One region of the Streptomyces sp. KM273126 genome, then DNA from elsewhere that is predicted to be linked to it. Evidence: riboswitches for the same ligand, from Rfam matches in the RefSeq annotation. Region 1 holds a riboswitch; each other region holds the start of a gene.
What was found. Region 1 has a riboswitch for cobalamin ahead of E0500_RS16100 (ribonucleoside-diphosphate reductase subunit alpha). Riboswitches for the same ligand answer to the same signal wherever they lie in the genome.
Positions count from the first base shown of each region.

Region 1 (6,915 bases):
TACAAGGACTTCATCAAGCCGGACGCGACGGCCGAGCAGGAGACCAAGGTCTCGAAGCTGGTGTCACTGCTGGTGAAGGTGGGCGCCCTGGCGTTCGTCCTCACGATGGACAAGACGGTCGCCATCAACTTCCAGCTGCTGGGCGGCATCTGGATCCTGCAGACCTTCCCGGCCCTGGTCGGCGGACTGTTCACGCGCTGGTTCCACCGCTGGGCGCTGCTCGCGGGCTGGGCGGTCGGCATGGTGTACGGCACGGTGGCCGCGTACGGCGTCGCCTCCCCGACCCAGCAGCACTTCGGCGGCTCCAACGCGGAGATTCCGGGTCTCGGCGAGATCGGCTACATCGGTCTGACGGCGTTCGTGCTCAATGTGATCGTCACGGTCGTCCTCACCTTCGTCCTGAAGGCGGCCAAGGCCCCCGAGGGCATCGACGAGACGAAGCCGGAGGACTACACGGCGGACGCGGGCGACGCGGGTGTGCAGGTGGAACTGCCTCCGGCCACGGCCGGCTCGGCCCACTAGCCGCGGGTAGGGGCGAGCAGGGTTTTTCTCCGCCCCCGCCGCCCTACCCGTCCCATCCCGGGGCTCCGCCCCGGACCCCGCTCCTCAAACGCCGGACGGGCTGATTGTCAGCCCGTCCGGCGTTTGAGGACGAGGCCGTTCAGGCCGACAGAGGGGTCCGGGGCGCAGCCCCAGGGATGGGTATGGGTAGGGGCGGCGGGGGCGAGAAACATCCGTGAGCCGGAGACGCCGCTGCAGCAGACGACGCGGCCTCATCCGCCACCCCCAGGAGGTGCCCCATGACGCCCCGCCCCCGATCGTCCTCGACAGCGATCCCGGCATCGACGACGCCCTGGCCCTGCAGTACCTGCTCGGCACGGGACGATGGGACCTGAAGGCCTACACCTCCGTCGGCGGCAACCTCCCCGCCGAGCAGACGTACCTGAACGCCCGCGCCCTCACCAGAGCCTTCGGCATCGACACCGACGTACCGGTCCACCGCGGCACCGGCCGCCCCCTCACCCGCCTCCCGTACACGGCCGCGACCGCCTTCCACGGCCCCGCGGGCCTCGGCAACGAGACGCTGCCCGACTCCACGGCCGCCCACCTGCCGGAATCCTCCGCGCAGGCCCTGCTCAGGCTGTCCCGGGAGTACGAGGGCGAGCTCACCGTGTGCGCCACGGGCCCGCTCACCAACGTGGCGATCGCGCTCCTGGAGGACCCGGGCTTCGCCCACCGTGTCAGGAAGTTCGTGTTCATGGGCGGCGCCGCACAGGTGCCGGGGAACATCACACCGGTCGCCGAGTTCAACATCTGGGCCGACCCGGACGCCGCCGAGGTGGTCCTCTCCTCCGGCATCCCGTTCACCATGGTCGACCTGGACGCCTCGCACCACTGGCTGGTCCGCCCCGCCGACCTGGCCGTCCTGGAGGCGGCGGGCCCGGGCACGGCGCTGGCCGCCCGCCTGCTGCGGGCCTACATGGACGCCTACCAGCGCCACGGCGGAGACGACGCCTGCCCGCTGCACGATCCGCTCGCCGTGGGCGCGTGCGCGGACGAGTCGTACCTCACCACCGAGGAGGGCGCCGTCATCGTCGAGTCCACGAGCGAACTCACCCGCGGCAAGACGGTGTTCGTCCCCTCGGCCGCCTCACGCGTCTTCTACGCCGGCTCCCCCGCCCTCACCGCCCGCATGGCCCTCACGGGCCGCGTCGCCCTGGGCCCGGGCCCGCGCGACTTCTCGAAGGACTTCGTCGCGACGTTGCCGCGGTGGCCTGGGGTGGGCTGAGCCCACATCCGTCGGCACCACATCCGTCGGCACCACGTCCGTCGGCACCCACGCGAAATCCGCAGGCCGCTGTCGCACCCGTCCGGCACACTCCCCACCATGGACATCACGATCAGGCAGGCGCGACCCGACGAGTACGAGGCCATCGGGGAGATCACCGCACAGGCGTACCTGGGCGACGGTCTGCTCGACTTCGGAGAGAGCGACGAGTACCTCGGCGAGCTGCGGGACGTGGCCAAGCGGGCCGCCGCGGCCGAGGTGTTCGTCGCCGTCGGGGACGGCCGGGTGCTCGGCGCGGTGACCTTCGTACCGGCCGGCGGGCCCATGGCCGACATCGCGCGGCCCGGGGAGGCGGAGATACGGATGCTCGCGGTGGCCGGTGAGGCCCGGGGCCGGGGTGCCGGGGAGGCGCTCGTCCGTACCTGCGTCGAGCGGGCGCGGGCCACGCCCGGCTGCGTCCGCATGGTCCTGTCCACGCAGCGCTCCATGCACGCGGCCCACCGGATCTACGAACGCCTGGGTTTCACCCGCACCCCCGACCGCGACTGGAACCCGCTCCCGCACCTCGACATCGCTCTCCTGACCTATGAATTGACGTTCTGACACCGCCACGACACAACATGTGGGGGTGCTTCAGCAGCCCGGCACAAGATGTATGCTCGTGCTCGCTGTCGCCGCAGGGGAATCCGGTGCGAATCCGGAACTGTCCCGCAACGGTGTACTTGCGTGTGTTCGCACGCATGGTCAGTCCGAGGACCTGCCGACAGTGCACCCGGCCGTCCGGTCCGGGTGCCCGACGTCCGGGCCTCGTGGAATGGGCCGGTGGACGCGACGCCGTGTGCGCTCGTGAGCTGCCCCCTGCCCTCCGCAAGGCCCCGTGCCGAGCGAGGGAGTGCCCCCACGTGACCATCGCGCCAGCCGACCCGGTTTCAGCGACCGAGGTAGCCGAGGAAGCCGAGTCGACCGCGGCAAGCAGGGTGATCGCGGCAACCGAGGTGATCGAGGCGACCACGGCGGAGTCCGACGGCCCCGGAACCGCGTTGCTGCGGACCCTGACCGAGCTGACCGCAGACCTCCCCGACGCCGACCCCGGACGGGTCGCCGCCGCCGCGCTGCGCGGCCGGTCCGCGCACGCCGACGAGACGGAGCTGCGCGGGCTGGCCACCGAGGCGGCGGCCGGTCTCATCTCGGAGGACCCGGCGTACTCGAAGCTGGCCGCCCGGCTGCTGACGATCGGTATCGCGGCCGAGGCAGCCTCGCAGGGCGTCACGTCGTTCTCCGGGTCCGTCGCCGTGGGCCACCGCGAGGGTCTCATCGCGGACCGCACCGCCGCGTTCGTAAGGCTGCACACGGCCCGCCTCGACGCGCTCGTCGACCCGGCCGCCGACGACCGCTTCGGCTACTTCGGGCTGCGTACGCTGCACAGCCGGTACCTGCTCCGGCACCCGATCACCCGCAAGGTCGTCGAGACGCCCCAGTACTTCATGCTGCGCGTCGCCGCCGGTCTCGCCGAGGACGACACCCCCCGGTCCGTGGACGAGGTCGCCGCGCTCTACGGGCTCATGAGCCGTCTCGACTACCTGCCGTCCTCCCCCACGCTCTTCAACTCCGGTACCCGGCACGCACAGATGTCGTCCTGCTACCTCCTCGACTCCCCGAAGGACGAGCTGGACTCCATCTACGACCGCTACCAGCAGGTCGCCCGGCTGTCGAAGCACGCGGGCGGCATCGGCATCGCGTACTCCCGCATCCGTTCCCGCGGTTCACTGATCCGCGGCACGAACGGGCACTCCAACGGCATCGTCCCGTTCCTGAAGACCCTCGACGCCTCGGTCGCCGCCGTGAACCAGGGCGGCCGGCGCAAGGGCGCGGCCGCGGTCTACCTGGAGACCTGGCACTCGGACATCGAGGAGTTCCTGGAGCTGCGGGACAACACGGGCGAGGACGCCCGCCGCACCCACAACCTGAACCTCGCGCACTGGATCCCGGACGAGTTCATGCGCCGGGTGAACGAGGACGGCGTCTGGTCCCTGTTCTCCCCCGCCGACGTGCCCGAGCTCGTGGACCTGTGGGGCGAGGAGTTCGACGCCGCGTACCGGAAGGCGGAGGCGGCTGGGCTCGCCAGGAAGACCATTCCGGCCCGCGACCTGTACGGCCGGATGATGCGCACCCTCGCTCAGACCGGCAACGGCTGGATGACCTTCAAGGACGCCGCCAACCGCACGGCCAACCAGACGGCCGAGCCCGGCCACGTCGTCCACTCCTCGAACCTGTGCACCGAGATCCTGGAGGTCACGGACGACGGGGAGACGGCGGTCTGCAACCTGGGGTCCGTCAACCTCGGTGCGTTCGTCGACCGGACGACCGGCGACATCGACTGGGAGCGGCTCGACGCCACCGTCCGCACGGCAGTCACCTTCCTCGACCGCGTCGTCGACATCAACTTCTACCCGACCGAGCAGGCGGCCCGCTCGAACGCCAGGTGGCGGCCCGTCGGCCTGGGCGCGATGGGCCTCCAGGACGTCTTCTTCCAACTGCGCCTGCCCTTCGACTCGCCCGAGGCCAAGGCCCTGTCCACCCGTATCGCCGAGCGCATCATGCTCGCCGCGTACGAGACCTCCGCCGACCTCGCCGAACGCAGCGGTTCGCTGCCCGCCTGGGAGAAGACGCGCACCGCCCGGGGCGTCCTGCACCCCGACCACTATGACGTGCGACTGACCTGGCCGGACCGCTGGTCGGCGCTGCGCGAGCGGATCGCGGCGACGGGCCTGCGCAACTCCCTCCTCCTCGCGATCGCCCCCACCGCCACCATCGCCTCGATCGCGGGCGTGTACGAGTGCATCGAGCCGCAGGTCTCCAACCTGTTCAAGCGCGAGACGCTGTCGGGCGAATTCCTCCAGGTCAACTCGTACCTGGTGAACGACCTGAAGCAGTTCGGCGTCTGGGACGACCGCACCCGCGAGGCGCTGCGCGAGTCGGGCGGCTCGGTGCAGGACTTCGGCTGGATCCCGGACGACGTACGCGCCCTGTACCGCACGGCCTGGGAGATCCCGCAGCGCGGCCTGATCGACATGGCCGCCGCCCGCACCCCGTTCCTGGATCAGTCCCAGTCCCTGAACCTGTTCTTGGAGACACCGACCATCGGCAAGCTCTCCTCGATGTACGCCTACGCCTGGAAGTCGGGCCTGAAAACCACGTACTACCTGCGCTCCCGCCCGGCGACCCGCATCGCCCGCGCCGCCCAAGCCACCGTTCCCGTGCAGCAGGCGACCTCCCAGGAGGCCGTCGCCTGCTCCCTGGAAAACCCCGAGTCCTGCGAGGCCTGCCAGTAATGACGACCACCCGTAACGCCAATCTCCTCGACCCGGGCTTCGAGCTGACCCTGCGCCCCATGCGCTATCCCGACTTCTACGAGCGCTACCGGGACGCCATCAAGAACACCTGGACGGTGGAGGAGGTCGACCTTCACTCGGACGTGGCCGATCTCGCGAAGCTCACGCCCGCCGAGCAGCACCTCATCGGCCGTCTGGTGGCCTTCTTCGCGACGGGCGACTCGATCGTGGCGAACAACCTGGTGCTGACGCTGTACAAGCACATCAACTCGCCCGAGGCACGCCTGTATCTGAGCAGGCAGCTGTTCGAGGAGGCCGTCCACGTCCAGTTCTATCTGACGCTGCTGGACACCTATCTGCCGGACCCGGAGGACCGCGCGGCGGCCTTCGCGGCCGTCGAGAACATCCCGTCCATCCGGGAGAAGGCCGAGTTCTGCTTCACGTGGATGGACTCGGTGGAGAAGCTCGATCAGCTTCAGAGCAAGGCCGACCGGCGCCGGTTCCTGCTCAATCTGATCTGCTTCGCCGCGTGTATCGAGGGACTGTTCTTCTACGGGGCGTTCGCATACGTCTACTGGTTCCGCAGCCGGGGTCTGCTGCACGGACTGGCCACCGGCACCAACTGGGTGTTCCGGGACGAGACGATGCACATGAGCTTCGCCTTCGATGTCGTGGACACCGTCCGCAAGGAGGAGCCGGACCTCTTCGACGACGAGCTTCAGCAGCAGGTGACGGACATGCTGCGGGGGGCCGTCGAGGCCGAGCTGCAGTTCGCGCGCGACCTGTGCGGTGACGGCCTCCCGGGGATGAACACCGACTCGATGCGGCAGTATCTGGAGTGCGTGGCCGACCAGCGTCTGACGCGCCTCGGCTTCGCTCCGGTGTACGGCTCCGAGAACCCCTTCTCGTTCATGGAGCTTCAGGGAGTCCAGGAGCTGACCAACTTCTTCGAGCGGCGGCCCTCGGCGTACCAGGTCGCGGTGGAGGGTTCGGTCGGCTTCGACGAGGACTTCTGATCCTCGGCCGGCTCCGCACGCCGGTTCTCCTGCTCGGCCTCCCTGAGCTGACGGTCGATGCGCCGCTCGCGCACGATTCCGATCGCCGAGGGGAGGACGAGCAGGACGAACATTCCGAGGACGGTCAGCATTCCGGTGAGGGCTTCCGCGTGTGTCGTATCCATGGACACCACTGTGGCGCCGGATACTCCTTACCGTGAGTGGCAGGACTGCCGCACACCCTCGAATTCCTGCCACGCCTGCGGCACACTGGCAGCATGCTGAAGAACGTGGCCGTCGTCCTGCTCGACGGGGTGCATCCCTTCGAACTCGGTGTGGTGAGCGAGGTGTTCGGCCTCGACCGCAGTGACGAGGGGCTGCCGGTGTACGACTTCGCGGTGGCCTCGGCGGAGGGGCCGACGCTCCGCACGCCCGCCGGGTTCACGATCGGTACGTCGTACGGGCTGGAGCGGCTGGAGGCGGCCGACCTGATCGCCGTACCCGCCGGGGAGGGCTATGTACGGCGGGACTATCCGGCCGAGCTCCTCGACGCGCTGCGGCGCGCCACGGACCGTGGGGCGCGGGTGCTGAGCGTGTGCTCCGGAGTCTTCATGCTGGGCGCGGCGGGGCTGCTGGACGGGCGCCGCTGCGCGGTGCACTGGCGGCACGCGGAGGAACTGGCCCGGCAGTACCCGCGGGCGATCGTCGAGCCGGATGTGCTGTACGTGGACGCGGACCCGGTGATCACCTCGGCCGGCACCGCCGCCGGGATCGACGCCTGTCTCCATCTGGTCCGCAA
Region 1 is NZ_SJXB02000001.1:3,713,019-3,719,933, reverse strand. Features, by position in the region: gene mctP (monocarboxylate uptake permease MctP) at 1-522, shown strand, start outside; gene E0500_RS16110 (nucleoside hydrolase) at 737-1,789, shown strand; gene E0500_RS16105 (GNAT family N-acetyltransferase) at 1,889-2,392, shown strand; cobalamin riboswitch at 2,428-2,569, shown strand; gene E0500_RS16100 (ribonucleoside-diphosphate reductase subunit alpha) at 2,767-5,121, shown strand; gene E0500_RS16095 (ribonucleotide-diphosphate reductase subunit beta) at 5,121-6,137, shown strand; gene E0500_RS16090 (hypothetical protein) at 6,041-6,301, opposite strand; gene E0500_RS16085 (GlxA family transcriptional regulator) at 6,395-6,915, shown strand, end outside.

Region 2 (6,915 bases), on a different contig from region 1:
ACGACGTCTCCTCGCACCAGAAGAACGTGAACTGGTCGAAGGCGAAGTCGAAGGGCGCCAGGTTCGTCTACGTCAAGGCGACCGAGTCCCACACCTACCGCAACCCGTACTTCAGCCAGCAGTACAACGGCTCCCGCAAGGCGGGGCTGATCCGCGGCGCCTACCACTTCGCGGTGCCGAACAAGTCGTCCGGCACCACCCAGGCCGCATACTTCGTGCGCAACGGCGGGGGCTGGCGCGCGGACGGCTGGACGCTGCCGCCGGCGCTCGACATCGAGTACAACCCGTACGACAAGAAGAAGAGGTGCTACGGCCTGAGCAGGACCAGGATGGTCAACTGGATCAAGGCCTTCAGCAACGAGGTGAAGCGGCAGACCGGCCGCCGGCCGGTGATCTACACGACCACGCACTGGTGGAAGACCTGCACCGGCAACAGCAGGGCCTTCGGCGCGAACCACGCGCTCTGGCTGGCGCGCTACAGCTCGGCGGGAGCGGGTGAGCTGCCCGCGGGCTGGAAGGTCTGGACGATCTGGCAGCACGACAACGGCAGCGGCAGCCTGCCGGGCGACCAGAACCTCTTCAACGGGTCGATGACCCAGCTGAAGCGGTTCGCGAAGGGCTAGGACCGGCCGGGCCCAACGCCCCGCGGGGCTGCGGGCACCCACGAGGACCCCGGGAAGGACTCACCCGGGGTCCTCACGCATTGGTGGCCCGCACGCAGGCACGGCCCGCACGACCCGCACGCAGGCACCGCCGGAAGGCCTACAGAGGGTATGCGGAATGAAACAGTCCGCATCTGTTCGAGGCACAATGCCTTCAGAGCGCCCCCAACTGGCCGCCAGGGCACGTCCCTCAACGCAAGCGGAACGCCGGTACCTCAATCGGTACACCCCCCAGCCCGCTCCAGTTCATCTTTCGTTCACTCAGGTTGCCTACGGTCCACACGTAACTGGCGTCCAAAAGAAGTCCGGGTAAATGGAAAACTTCTCGCTGATCCTCGCGGTCGTGGTGATCACCGCGCTCGCGTTCGATTTTACGAACGGTTTCCACGACACCGCCAACGCGATGGCCACCACCATCTCGACCGGCGCGATGAAGCCCAAGGTCGCGGTGGCCATGTCCGCCGTGCTCAACCTTGTCGGCGCCTTCCTCTCCATCGAGGTGGCGAACACGATCTCCAAAGGCCTCGTGGACGAGACCGGCATACGACCGGAGGTGATCTTCGCGGCGCTGGTCGGCGCCATCCTCTGGAACCTGCTGACCTGGCTCGTCGGACTTCCCTCCAGTTCGTCGCACGCCCTCATGGGCGGTCTGATCGGCGCGACCATCGCGTCGGCCGGCACGGGCGCGGTGCACGGTGACGTCCTCGTCACCAAGGTGCTGATCCCCGCCGTCGCGGCGCCGCTGGTCGCGGGCATCGCCGCGATGATCGCCGCGCGGCTGACGTACACCATCGGCAAGAACGCCCACGAGAAGGCCACGTCCAAGGGCTACCGCGCCGGCCAGATCACCTCGGCCGGACTGGTCTCGCTGGCCCACGGCACGAACGACGCCCAGAAGACGATGGGCATCATCACCCTGGCCCTGGTCGCCGGCGGTGCGCTCGCCCCCGACTCCGACCCGCCGGTCTGGGTCATCCTGTCCGCCGGTCTCGCCATCGCGCTCGGCACCTACCTGGGCGGCTGGCGCATCATCCGGACGATGGGCAAGGGCCTCACCGATCTCCAGCCGCAGCAGGGCTTCGCCGCCCAGACCAGCGCGGCCACGGTCATCCTGGCCTCCTCCCACCTCGGCTTCTCCCTCTCCACCACGCACTCCGTCTCCGGCGCCGTGATGGGCGCGGGCCTCGGCCGCAAGGGCGGTGTGGTCCGCTGGTCCACGGCCACCCGCATGTTCGTGGCCTGGGGCCTGACCCTCCCGGCCGCGGCCCTGGTCGGCGCCGGCGCCGAGTGGGTGACGTCCTTCGGCAGCTGGGGCACGGCGCTGGTCGCCGTCTTCCTCGTCGCGTCCAGCGCCGCGATCTGGCTGGCCTCGCGCCGCGAGGTGGTCGACCACACCAACGTCAACGACACCGACGAGCCCGCCGGCGTCGTGACCACGGCCGTCGCGGCGGTCACCCCGCCCCCGTTCGGCACCCTCACCGACGACCTCCCGGCCACCGTCCCCGACCACGCTCCCGCCGAGACCCCGGCGAAGCCCCCGGCGACCGCTCTCTGAGCAAGGAAGACACACCACCATGCACATCGACTGGGCAGCCCTCGGCTCCGTCTTCGGAGTCAGTCTCGTGGTCACCGTGGCCCTCGTCGGCCTCTTCACCCTCGGCATCCTCGGCCTCTCCAAGCGCGAGACGGCCACGGCCTCCGGCACCTCGGCGGCTCTCGCCACGACGGCGGCATACGCCTGCTTCGCCGCGTGCGCGGCGGCGGTGACGTACGGGATCTATCTGATCGTGGCCTGACACCGGGGCCACGCGAACGAGTGGGGTGCGGGACGGATCACCGTCCCGCACCCCACTCGTATGTGGGCCTCAGCACACTCTCCCTTCGCAGGTCAACGGCAAGTTGACGGCTCTTCCAAGGGCGTGGTGGACTGCCGGAGCCATGTACGACGGCAGAAGAGGAAGCCGGTGAAAGTCCGGCGCGGTCCCGCCACTGTGACCGGGGTAGCAATCCCCGGGAGCCAGGAACTCTAGCCGCCGGTCTCGTCGAACCAGGGCGTGGACACCCTGAGTGAGGACATATCGCCATGCTCGGCTGCCGATTGAGATCCAGCACCAGCGCTCTGCCGTATCCAGCGGTCACCTCGGTCACAGTGGCCGGCTGAACGCATGCGTGCCGATCGCGTCTTCGCGTACGGCGCCGCCGCCGGGCTTCTCGGCGACCTGCTCCTGGGCGATCCTCGCCGGGGGCATCCGGTCGCCGTGTTCGGGCGTGCCGCGGGCGCCGTGGAACGGGTGTTGTGGCGGGACCACCGGGGGTGGGGCGCGCTGCACACCGCCGTGTGCGTGGGGGGTGTCGTGTCCCTCGCCACCGCCGCCGCACGGGCTGTACGTCCATCCCCTGCCGCCTCCGTCGCGCTGACCGGAGCGGCCACCTGGGCCGTGGTCGGGGGGACTTCGCTCGCGCGGGAGGCCCGGGTCATCGGGCGGGCGCTTCAGGCGGGGGACGTCGACGCCGCCCGGGAACGCCTACCGCATCTGTGCGGGCGGGATCCGGAGGCCCTTGATGCCGACGGGATCGCCCGCGCCGTCGTCGAGTCCGTTGCCGAGAACACGTCCGATGCCGTCGTGGGCGCGCTCGTGTGGGGGGCCCTCGGTGGTGTGCCCGGGCTCCTCGGGTTCCGGGCCGTCAACACCCTTGACGCCATGGTGGGTCACAAGTCGCCCAGGTACCGGCGGTACGGGTGGGCCTCCGCCCGCCTGGACGACCTCGCGGGCTGGCCGGGCGCGCGGCTGACCGCTGTCCTGGCAGCGGTGGCCGGTCCGGACCCGCGCGGTGCCGTACGGGCCTGGCGGGCGGACGCGGCGAAGCATCCGAGCCCCAACGCCGGTCCCGTGGAGGCATCGTTCGCGGGGGCACTGGGGGTGCGGCTCGGCGGAACGCTGTCCTACGCGGGGCGGGTGGAGCACCGGCCCGTACTCAACGCAGAAGGGCGTGCCGTCGCCACACGGGACATCGAGCGGGCCGTGCGGCTGTCCCGGCGCGTCGGCCTGCTGGCTCTCGGCGTCAGTGTGGCCGGGCGGGTTCTGACACGGATTCCGGCACGGATTCCAACACGGTTTCAGGCACGGATTCCGGCACGGTGGTTTCCGGCAGGGGGGCGTACATCATGAGCGGTGGTCTTCTCGTCGCCGGCACCACATCCGATGCCGGAAAGAGCGTCGTGACCGCCGGGATCTGCCGGTGGCTGGTGCGGCGGGGCGTCAAGGTCGCGCCCTTCAAGGCGCAGAACATGTCCCTCAACTCGTTCGTGACGCGGGAGGGCGCCGAGATCGGGCGCGCTCAGGCCATGCAGGCCCAGGCGTGCCGAGTCGAGCCCACCGCGCTCATGAATCCCGTGCTGCTCAAGCCCGGCAGCGAGCAGAGCAGTCAGGTGGTGCTCATGGGCAGGCCCGTGGGCGAGCTGAGTGCGCGCGGGTACCACGGCGGACGGCAGCAGCAACTTCTCGGTACCGTCCTCGACTGTCTCGCCGAGTTGCGGGGCACGTATGACGCGGTGATCTGTGAGGGGGCCGGCAGTCCGGCCGAGATCAATCTGCGGCGCACCGACATCGTGAACATGGGGATCGCCCGGAACGCCCGGCCGCGGCTACCCGTTCTCGTCGTCGGGGACATCGACCGCGGGGGCGTCTTCGCCTCCTTCTTCGGGACCGTCGCCCTGCTGGGCCGGGAGGACCAGGCGCTGGTGGCCGGCTTCCTCGTCAACAAGTTCCGTGGGGACGTGTCCCTGCTGGAGCCCGGACTGGACATGCTGCACGGGCTCACCGGGCGGCGGACGTACGGCGTCCTGCCCTTCCGGCACGGCCTCGGGATCGACGAGGAGGACGGGATGGCGGTCTCCCTGCGGGGGACCGTGCGGGAGTCGAACGTCGCTCCCCCCGTCGGCGAGGACGTCCTGCGGGTCGCCGTCTGCGCCATCCCGCTCATGTCCAACTTCACCGACGTGGACGCGCTGGCCGCCGAACCCGGCGTCGTCGTACGGTTCGTGGACCGGCCCGAGGAACTCGCCGACGCGGATCTGGTGGTGGTCCCCGGCACTCGGGGAACCGTCCGTGCCCTTCAGTGGCTGCGGGAGCGCGGCCTCGCCGACGTGCTCGTCCGCAGGGCCGCCGACGGCCGCCCCGTGCTCGGCGTCTGCGGCGGCTTCCAGATCCTCGGCGAGCACATCGAGGACGACGTCGAGTCCCGGGCGGGACAGGTGGACGGCCTCGGGGTCCTGCCCGTGCGGGTGCGGTTCGCCCGCGAGAAGACCCTCACCCGTCCCGTCGGCGAGGCCCTCGGCGAGCACGTCGAGGGATACGAGATCCACCACGGAGTCGCCGACGTCACGGGCGGTGAAACCTTCCTGGACGGGTGCCGGGTCGGTGCCGTCTGGGGCACGCACTGGCACGGCTCGCTGGAGTCGGACGGTTTCCGGCGGGCCTTCCTGCGCGAGGTGGCCGCCGCCGCGGGGCGTCGCTTCGTGCCGGCCCCCGACACGTCGTTCGCCGCGCTGCGCGAGGAACAACTCGACCGGCTCGGCGACCTGATCGAGGAACACGCGGACACGGACGCGCTGTGGCGGCTCATCGAGTCGGGCGCGCCGCAAGGACTGCCCTTCATTCCACCGGGAGCGCCCGCATGAGCACAGTGTTGTTGTTGTCGACCGCCGACACCGATCTGCTGGCGGCCCGTGCCTCCGGTGCCCCGTACCGGATCGGCAACCCGACCCGGGTCGATGTCGCCGAGGAGCTGCCGGGGCTGATCGAGGGCGCGGACATCGCAGTCGTACGGTTGCTGGGCGGCAAGCGCGCCTGGGAGGACGGGCTGGCCGCGCTCAGGGCGTCCGGCGTCCCGACCGTGCTGCTCGGCGGGGAGAGCGTGCCCGACGCGGAGTTGATGGCCGAGTCGTCCGTGCCGGCGGGTGTGGTGGCGCAGGCGCTGCGCTACCTCGTCGAGGGCGGGCCCGCCAACCTCACCGAGATGGCCCGCTTCCTGTCCGACACCGTGCTGCTCACGGGCGAGGGCTTCGACGAGCCGCAGAAGATGCCCGAGTACGGGGTCCATGGCGAGCGCCCCCGGGTAGAGGGCCGCCCGACGGTCGGCGTCCTCTTCTACCGGGCCCACGAACTGAGCGGCAACACCGCCTTCGTGGACACCCTGTGCGACGCCATCGAGGCGCGGGGAGCGAACGCGCTCCCCGTCCACTGCGGTTCGCTGCGCGGCGCGGACGCCGGGCTCTACGAGCTCCTCGGGCAGGCCGACACGCTCGTCGCCACCGTGCTCGCGGCCGGCGGCACACACGCCTCGCAGGCGTCGGCGGGCGGTGACGAGGAGTCCTGGGACATCGGAGCGCTCGCCGACCTCGACGTCCCCGTGCTCCAGGGACTCTGCCTGACCTCGTCGAGGAGCGCCTGGGACGAGTCCGACGCCGCCCTCTCCCCCATGGACGCGGCGATGCAGGTCGCGATCCCGGAGTTCGACGGGCGGATCGTCACGGTCCCGTTCTCGTTCAAGGAGCAGGGGCCGGACGACGTCCCGGTGTACGTCGCCGACCCGGAGCGGGCCGGCCGGGTCGCCGGAATCGCCGTACGGCACGCGCGGTTGAGGCACAAGAAGAACGCCGACAAGAAGATCGCCCTCGTCTTCACCGCGTACCCGACCAAGCACTCCCGCGTCGGCAACGCGGTCGGTCTCGACACACCCGCCTCGGCCGTACGGCTGTTGGACGCGCTCCGGGACGCGGGGTACTCGCTCACCGAATACCCCTCCGGCGGCGACGAGTTGATCCACCGGCTCATCGAGGCCGGCGGTCACGACGTCGAGTGGCTGACGGAGGAGCAACTGGCGGCAGCGCCCGCGCGCGTGCCGCTGGCCGACTACCGGGCGTGGTTCGACAAGCTCGACCCCGAACTGCGCGACGGGATGGTGGAAGCGTGGGGCGAGCCGCCGGGCTCCCTGTACGTGGACGGCGACGACATCGTGCTGGCCTCCCTCCAGTTCGGGAACGTCGTCGTCATGATCCAGCCGCCGCGCGGCTTCGGCGAGAACCCGATCGCGATCTACCACGACCCGGACATGCCGCCCTCGCACCACTACATGGCGGCCTACCGGTGGCTGGAGGCCGCGCCATCTGAAGGGGGGTTCGGCGCCGACGCGATCGTGCACATGGGCAAGCACGGCACCATGGAGTGGCTGCCGGGCAAGGGGCTCGGAC
Region 2 is NZ_SJXB02000002.1:767,798-774,712, reverse strand. Features, by position in the region: gene E0500_RS34010 (lysozyme) at 1-623, shown strand, start outside; gene E0500_RS34005 (inorganic phosphate transporter) at 976-2,217, shown strand; gene E0500_RS34000 (hypothetical protein) at 2,237-2,458, shown strand; cobalamin riboswitch at 2,569-2,712, shown strand; gene E0500_RS33995 (cobalamin biosynthesis protein) at 2,828-3,832, shown strand; gene E0500_RS33990 (cobyric acid synthase) at 3,829-5,343, shown strand; gene cobN (cobaltochelatase subunit CobN) at 5,340-6,915, shown strand, end outside.
Region 2: it holds a riboswitch for cobalamin, as region 1 does, so the genes downstream of both, E0500_RS33995 (cobalamin biosynthesis protein) here and E0500_RS16100 (ribonucleoside-diphosphate reductase subunit alpha) in region 1, are expected to answer to the same signal.

Region 3 (6,915 bases), on a different contig from region 1:
GTCGGACAGCACGGGCGGCTACTCCGGTAACGCCCCGTTTTGTGGTGGCTCCGGCCGACAGCTCGTCACCCGTCGCCGTACGCCTCTCCCCCGAGCTCGAACCGCGCCGTGCCCGCGGTCGCGTCGGCGAGCCAGGCGCGGAAGGATTCGACGTCGGCGTCCGGCAGGCCGATCTCGATCGTGACGGCCTCCCCGTACCGCACGTCGCGCACCTCGCGCCCGGTGGACCGCAGGTCGTTCTGCACCTTGCCGGCGCGCTGGTGGTCCACGGTCACGGTCGCCAGGCGGAAACGTCTGCGGGTGATGATCCCGAGGGTGTCCAGGGCTTCGCCCACCGCGCCCCCGTACGCCCTGATGAGTCCGCCCGCGCCCAGTTTGACCCCGCCGTAGTAGCGGGTGACGACGGCGACGACGTACCGCATGTCCCGCCGCAGCAGCATCTGGAGCATGGGGACGCCCGCGGTGCCGCCCGGTTCCCCGTCGTCGCTGGCCTTCTGGACGGCCGCGTCGGCGCCGATGACGTACGCGTAGCAGTTGTGCGTGGCGTCGGCGTGCTCCTTGCGGACGCGTGCGACGAAGTCCTGGGCCTCCCGCTCGGTGGCGGCCGGGGCGAGCGCGCACAGGAAGCGGGAGCGGTTGACCTCGGTCTCGTGCACGCCCGAGCGGGCGACGGTGCGGTACTCGTCCTGCATCGGGCCAGCCTATGCGCACCGCCGGGGCGTCTTCCCCGGGCTCCTCCCAGGGTGCTTCCCAGGGCTGTTCCTAGGAGTGTTTCTTCCCCCTCGGCACGGTCATCGCGGTCAGCAGCGCCGTGCCGGGGGCGAGGTCCTTCCAGGAGTGGCCGTGCCAGTCGAGGACCGCGATCGCGGAGGTGGGGAACTTCGTGCGGACGGCGTCCAGCGCGTCATCGACATCGTCCCCGGCCAGTTCCAGGACGAGTTCCTCCAGGCCCGGGTTGTGCCCGACGAGCAGCAGTGTCGTCACCTCGTCGGGGACCGCGCGCACGGCCGCCAGCAGCTCCGGCACGTCGGCCGCGTACAGCCGCCGCTCGTGTCGTACGGGCGGTGCGGTGCCCCACTGGGCGGCGGCGAGCTCCCAGGTCCGGCGGGCGCGCTCGGCGGTGGAGCAGAGGGCCAGGTCGGGCAGGCGGCCGGCCGCGGCGAGGGCGCGTCCGGCGGCGGGTGCGTCGCGCAGGCCACGGGGGGCGAGCGGGCGGTCGTGGTCGGGGACGCCCGCGGGCCAGGCGGACTTGGCGTGCCGCAGGACGACGAGTCTGCGCGGCGTACACGGGAGTGCGCCGGTCGTGTCGGTCATGGCGCGGCTCCGATGTCGCGGGTGAGGTCGAGGCCGAGGAGGCGGTCGGCGTAGGCGTACGTCTCGAAGCGGGCGCCGTCGGGCAGGTCCTCGGCGCGCTCGACTCGGCGCAGGACGTCGAGCACGGCGGGCACGTCCAGATCGTTCTCCCAGGCGGTGCGCAGGTCGTGTCGTACGGGCTCGGGGACGGGCCGGGAGGGGCGGGTGGCCCAGGTGGCGACGGCCTTGCGCCAGCGCCCGAGGGTGGCGCGGGCCTCGTCGGCGCTCGCGCCCGGGTCGGCGGGTTCGGTGCGGGGAACGGCCAGCAGGGCGAACCGCAGGACGGATTCGTCCGCCGTGCCCGCTGCCGGGGCGACCCGGATGTGGATGCCGCCCTCCGGTGCGGGGGTGTCCGGTCCGGCCACGTGCAGGGTGCGGCCGGTGACCGGGGCGGTGCTCCCGGCCGGTCGGATACCGAGGGCCTCGGCGCGTCTCCGAAGGTCAGGGGGCGGATCGGCGATGGTGAGGGCGGGGATGCGGTCCAGTTCCAGGGCCCGTGCGAGCACGTCGGCGACGAGCAGTACGCGCAGCGCCGAGGTCCCGGCCCCGGTCACGTGCGCCTGGACGCGGGTGAGGGTCCGGCGGACCTCGGTGGGTGCGCCGGTGCGGGCGTCGGTGATACGCAGCACGGGGTGAGCGTAGGACGGAACGGCCCTCGGCGCAGGATCGCGGCAGGCGCGGACCCGGTCGGGTGGTCCGGGCATCTTGCCGGGTCTTCCGGGTATCTGGCCGGGTCTTCCCGGGTGTCCGGCCGGTCTTCCCGGGTGTCCGGCCGGGTCTTACAGGGTGTCCGGCCGGTCTTCCCGGGTGTCCGGCCGGGTCTTACAGGTATCTTGCCGGGTCTTCCGCACACGGCACGGTCTCCTTGGCCCCCGTTCGGGTCTCCCGCGTCACCCGGTCAGCGAAGGGTCCCCAGGTACCGCACGTGCGGCCGGTCCCCCGGGCAGGTGACGGCCGCCCTCACCCCGTACACCTCGGCGATCAGTTCCTCGGTGAGCACGTCGCGCGGTGTGCCCCGGGCCACGACACGCCCTTCGCGGAGCACGAGCAACGCGTCGCAGTACTGGGCCGCGAGGTTGAGGTCGTGCAGGGCGATCACGGTGGTGGCCGGGAGGCCGGTGACGAGGTTCAGCAGCTCCAGCTGGTGCTGGATGTCGAGGTGGTTGGTCGGCTCGTCCAGGAGGAGTTCCCGTGGCTGCTGGGCGAGGGCGCGGGCGATCTGCACGCGTTGGCGCTCGCCGCCCGACAGGGTGTGCCAGGACTGGCCGGCGCGGTCGGTGAGGCCGGTGCGGTCCAGGGCCTCGTGGACGGCCCGTTCGTCCTCGGCGGAGGCGGGCGTCCACGCCCGGCGGTGCGGGACCCGGCCGAGCCGTACGACATCGAGGACGCTCAACTCGACCTGCGTGTCGGCCTGTTGCTCGACCACGGCGACCCGGCGGGCGATGTCCCGGCGGTGCAGCGCGGTGAGCGGGCTGCCGTCGAGCGTCACGACCCCGGAGGCCGGGGCGAGCACTCCGGCGAGCAGGCGCAGGAAGGTGGACTTGCCGGAGCCGTTGGGTCCGAGGAGTCCGACGGTGGAGCCGGGCGCCGGGGCGAGGCTGACACCGTCGAGGATGAGGTGACCGTGGGCGCCGCGGCTGACGCGGTCGGCACACAGGCCCTCGCTGTGCTCCGAGCCCTCATGCGGCCCTTTCGGCCGTTGTGGCCGCTGCGGCCGTTGCAGCCGTTCGTCGCGCGGCCCCGGCCTCATCGTGCCCTCCTCGTCCGGTACAGGACGAGCACGAACGCCGGCACCCCGATCAGCGAGGTCACCACCCCCACGGGGACCTCCTGGGGATCGAGCACGGTCCGGGCCAGCGTGTCCACCCATACGAGGAGCACCGCTCCGGACAGCGCGGCGACCGGCACCAGCCGGGCGTGGCCCGGTCCGACCAGCGCACGCGCGGCATGCGGCAGGACGAGACCGACGAAGCCGATGGCTCCGGCGGAGGCGACCAGCGCGGCCGTGAGCAGCGCCGTCACGCACAGCAGGACGAGGCGGGTGCGGGCGACGGACACGCCCAGCGCGGCCGCCGCGTCCTGCCCGAAGGCGAAGGCGTCGAGCGTGCGCGCGTACCCGAGGCAGACCAGCAGGGCGGCCACGAACACGCCCAGACACACCCACACGTCCGTCCAGCCCGCACCCCCGAGCGAGCCGAGCAGCCAGAACAGCACCCCGCGGGTGGTCTCGGCGTCGGCCGCGGTCAGCACGACGAACGAGGTCAGCGCGGAGAAGAGCTGCATCGACGCCACCCCCGAGAGCACCACCCGGTCGGTCGTGCCGCCGAGCGTGTGGCTGAGCAGCAGCACCAGCGCGAACGACAGCAGCGCGCCCAGGAAGGCACCCGCCGACAGCGACAGGGCCCCGCCGCCGATCCCCAGCACGACCACGGCGACCGCTCCGGTGGACGCCCCGGACGACACCCCGAGCACGAACGGGTCGGCGAGCGGGTTGCGCAGCAGGGACTGCATGACCACCCCGCAGACCGCGAGCCCGGCCCCGCACACGGCGGCCAGCAGGGTGCGCGGCAGCCGCAGCTGCCACACGATCCCGTCCCTGACGGGGCTCAGTCCGGTGCTCCCCCAGCCAACGTGCGCGGCGACGACCGACCACACGTCACCGACGCGGATGTCGGCCGGCCCGATGGTGATCGCCACGGCGAGGGACCCGCAGAGCAGAGCGCCCCCGGTCACTCCGAGGACCAGCCCGCGCGTTGTCACCCGGCGAGCCCGAACTCGCGCAGTCCGGCAGCCACTTGCTCCACACCCTCCACCGTGCGGATGGTCGGGTTCATGGCCTGCCCGCTGAGCAGTACATACCTCTTGTTCTTCACGGCCGTCATGTTCCTGGTGACCGGGTTGGACTCCAGGAACGCGATCTTCCGATCGGCGGACTCGGCGGTTTCCGAGTCGCGCGTCAGGTCGCCGATGACGAGCACGTCGGGATCGCGGTCGGCGACGGTCTCCCAGTTGATCTGGGGCCATTCCTCGTGCGTGTCGTCGAAGACGTTCTTCGCACCCAGGGCCCGGGTGATGACGCCGGGTGCGCCGCAGCAGCCCGCCATGTAGGGGGACTCGGAGTTCGCGAACCAGTACAGGAGAGTCACGTCGGAGGCGTCGATCCCCGAAGTGGCCGTGGCCATGCGCTTCTTGAGGGACGCGACCAGCTTCTCGCCGCGCTGCTCGACTCCGAACACCTTGGCCAGGTCACGGACTTCGCCGTACACGGTGTCGATGGTCAGCGGTTTCGCCCGGGACCCGTCACCGTCGCCCGAGTTGTCCTTGCCCGCACAGTCGGACGGGGAGACGTACGTGGGCACGCCGAGCTTCTCGAACTGGTCGCGGGTGGCCACACCGCCCTTGCCGAGGGTGGAGACGAAGGAGGCGGCGACGAAGTCGGGGTCGGTGTCCAGCACCCGCTCGAAGGAGGGGTTGTTGTCGGCGATGCGCTGCACGCCGCGGTTCGCCTTCTCCAGCCCCTTCATCACGGGGTCCGTCCAGGTCGCCGTGCCCGCCATGCGGTCGGCGAGACCGAGGGAGAGCAGGATCTCGGTGGTGCCCTGGTTGAGGGAGACGGCCCGCTTCGGCGGTGACTCGACGCGCACGGCGTGCCCGCAGTTGGTGAGCGAGACCGCGACGCGTGCGGCCGGGGCGGCGGACGAGCCGGACCCGCATCCGCTGGTCAGGGTGAGCGCGGCGACAGCGAGTGGAACGGCGGGGCGGGCGAAACGTGCGAACGGCACGGGAGTGAGTCCTTGGTCGTCGAGGGCTCTAAGCGGGTCCGGGGAAGTGCGGGTGCGTTTCCGCGTCGTTCGGTGCGTGCTCTCGGCGTGCCGGACGAAGGTCCTCGTAGCGGAGCTACTTGGGCCTTTGGCCGGTGCGGCGAGAGTGCGTGCCGGGCGGCGTGGGGGCGCGCCCCCGCTTCCCCGGGGTCGCTTAGCGCGGAGCCCGGTCGTACGGTGCTCCCCCGCTGTCGTACGACCACGGGGGCCGCCAGCAGGTCTTCGGACTCGGGATCACCCGGACGGAACGCCTTCCCGGACCGTCGTACGGTCCAGTGGCCGATGCCCCGCCCGTCCCCCTCACCGCTGCGCGTCAGCTCCGGATTCGCACCGGATTCCCTGACCCACGCACGTGGGTTCGACTGGCGTCGGCAAGCTATCACGCCGGTCGGCACACCCGACTGACGGGCGGTCCCGAAATCCCCCGGCAACAAGCTATTGACATGACATTCGGACAGGGGTCATCGTACTCGCACACTAGAGCGCGCTAGTAGAGCGCAGCAACCACATCACTGCCGCAACGATCCATCGCCCTGAGGGCATCCGCTTCTCCACCCGCCCCAACGTCGTCACCACCCCCAGTCCCCTTCCGAAGGACGTACACCATGGCAACGACGCCATCCCCCCTCCGCACCGTCGTGGGCAACCTGTGTCTCGGCTCCGCCCCCGACTCCTGGGGCGTCTGGTTCCCCGAGGACGAGCACCAGGTCCCGTACACCCGCTTCCTCGACGAGCTGGCCGAGGCCGGCTACAAGTGGCTCGAACTCGGCCCGTACGGCTACCTCCCCACCGACCCGCAGCGGTTGAGGGAGGAGCTGGACGCCCGTGGACTGAAGGTCTCCGGCGGGACCGCGTTCGGCGCGCTGCACCGCCCCGAGGCGTGGGACGAGATGCTCGCCCACGTCCGGCAGGTGGCCGCCCTGACCGCCGCCGCGGGCGCCCACCACCTCGTCCTCATCCCGCCGATGTACCGGGACGAGAAGACCGGCGCGTTCACCGAGCCGCCGGAACTGACCGCCGCGCAGTGGGCGGGCTTCGGACGGGCCGCCGACCGGCTCGGCACCCTGCTCCTCGACGAGTACGACGTACGGCTCGTCATCCACCCGCACGCCGACAGCCACATCCAGACGCAGCCGGAGATCGAGCGGCTGCTGAACGAGTCCGACTCCCGCTACACGAACCTCTGCCTGGACACCGGGCACGTCGCCTACGGCGGCGGCGACAACCTCGACCTGATCCGCCGTTTCGGCGAGCGCGTCGGCTACGTCCACATCAAGCAGATGGACCCCGAGATCCTCGCCCAGGTCGCCGCCGAGAACCTCTCCTTCGGCGAGGCCGTCAAACGCGGGGTGTGCGTGACGCCTCCGGCGGGCGTACCCAAACCCACCGACGTCGTGGCCGAACTCGCCAGGCTGGACGCCGAGTTGTTCGTGATCGTCGAGCAGGACCTGTACCCGTGCGCTCCCGAGGTGCCGCTGCCCATCGCCGTCCGCACACGTGAGCACCTGGCCGGCTGCGGCCTGACCGGTACCCGGCGCCCCGCCGTGGACAAGTAGGAGGTGGCCCGACGGCTTTGTCATCGCTACCGAGCGCGACGCATCGTAGCGCAACGCGGACGCTCCGCATCCGGCGAGTCCGTTTCCTTCCCGGCCTGCAGACCGGAGTTTCCATACAAGGAGTTTTCATGACCGTACGTGTAGGTGTCATCGGCACCGGAATGATCGGCCAGGACCACATACGA
Region 3 is NZ_SJXB02000002.1:1,519,839-1,526,753, reverse strand. Features, by position in the region: gene E0500_RS37365 (YigZ family protein) at 66-692, opposite strand; gene E0500_RS37360 (histidine phosphatase family protein) at 763-1,314, opposite strand; gene E0500_RS37355 (hypothetical protein) at 1,311-1,982, opposite strand; gene E0500_RS37350 (ABC transporter ATP-binding protein) at 2,252-3,103, opposite strand; gene E0500_RS37345 (iron chelate uptake ABC transporter family permease subunit) at 3,100-4,113, opposite strand; gene E0500_RS37340 (ABC transporter substrate-binding protein) at 4,110-5,135, opposite strand; cobalamin riboswitch at 5,370-5,556, opposite strand; gene E0500_RS37335 (TIM barrel protein) at 5,780-6,730, shown strand; gene E0500_RS37330 (Gfo/Idh/MocA family protein) at 6,859-6,915, shown strand, end outside.
Region 3: it holds a riboswitch for cobalamin, as region 1 does, so the genes downstream of both, E0500_RS37340 (ABC transporter substrate-binding protein) here and E0500_RS16100 (ribonucleoside-diphosphate reductase subunit alpha) in region 1, are expected to answer to the same signal.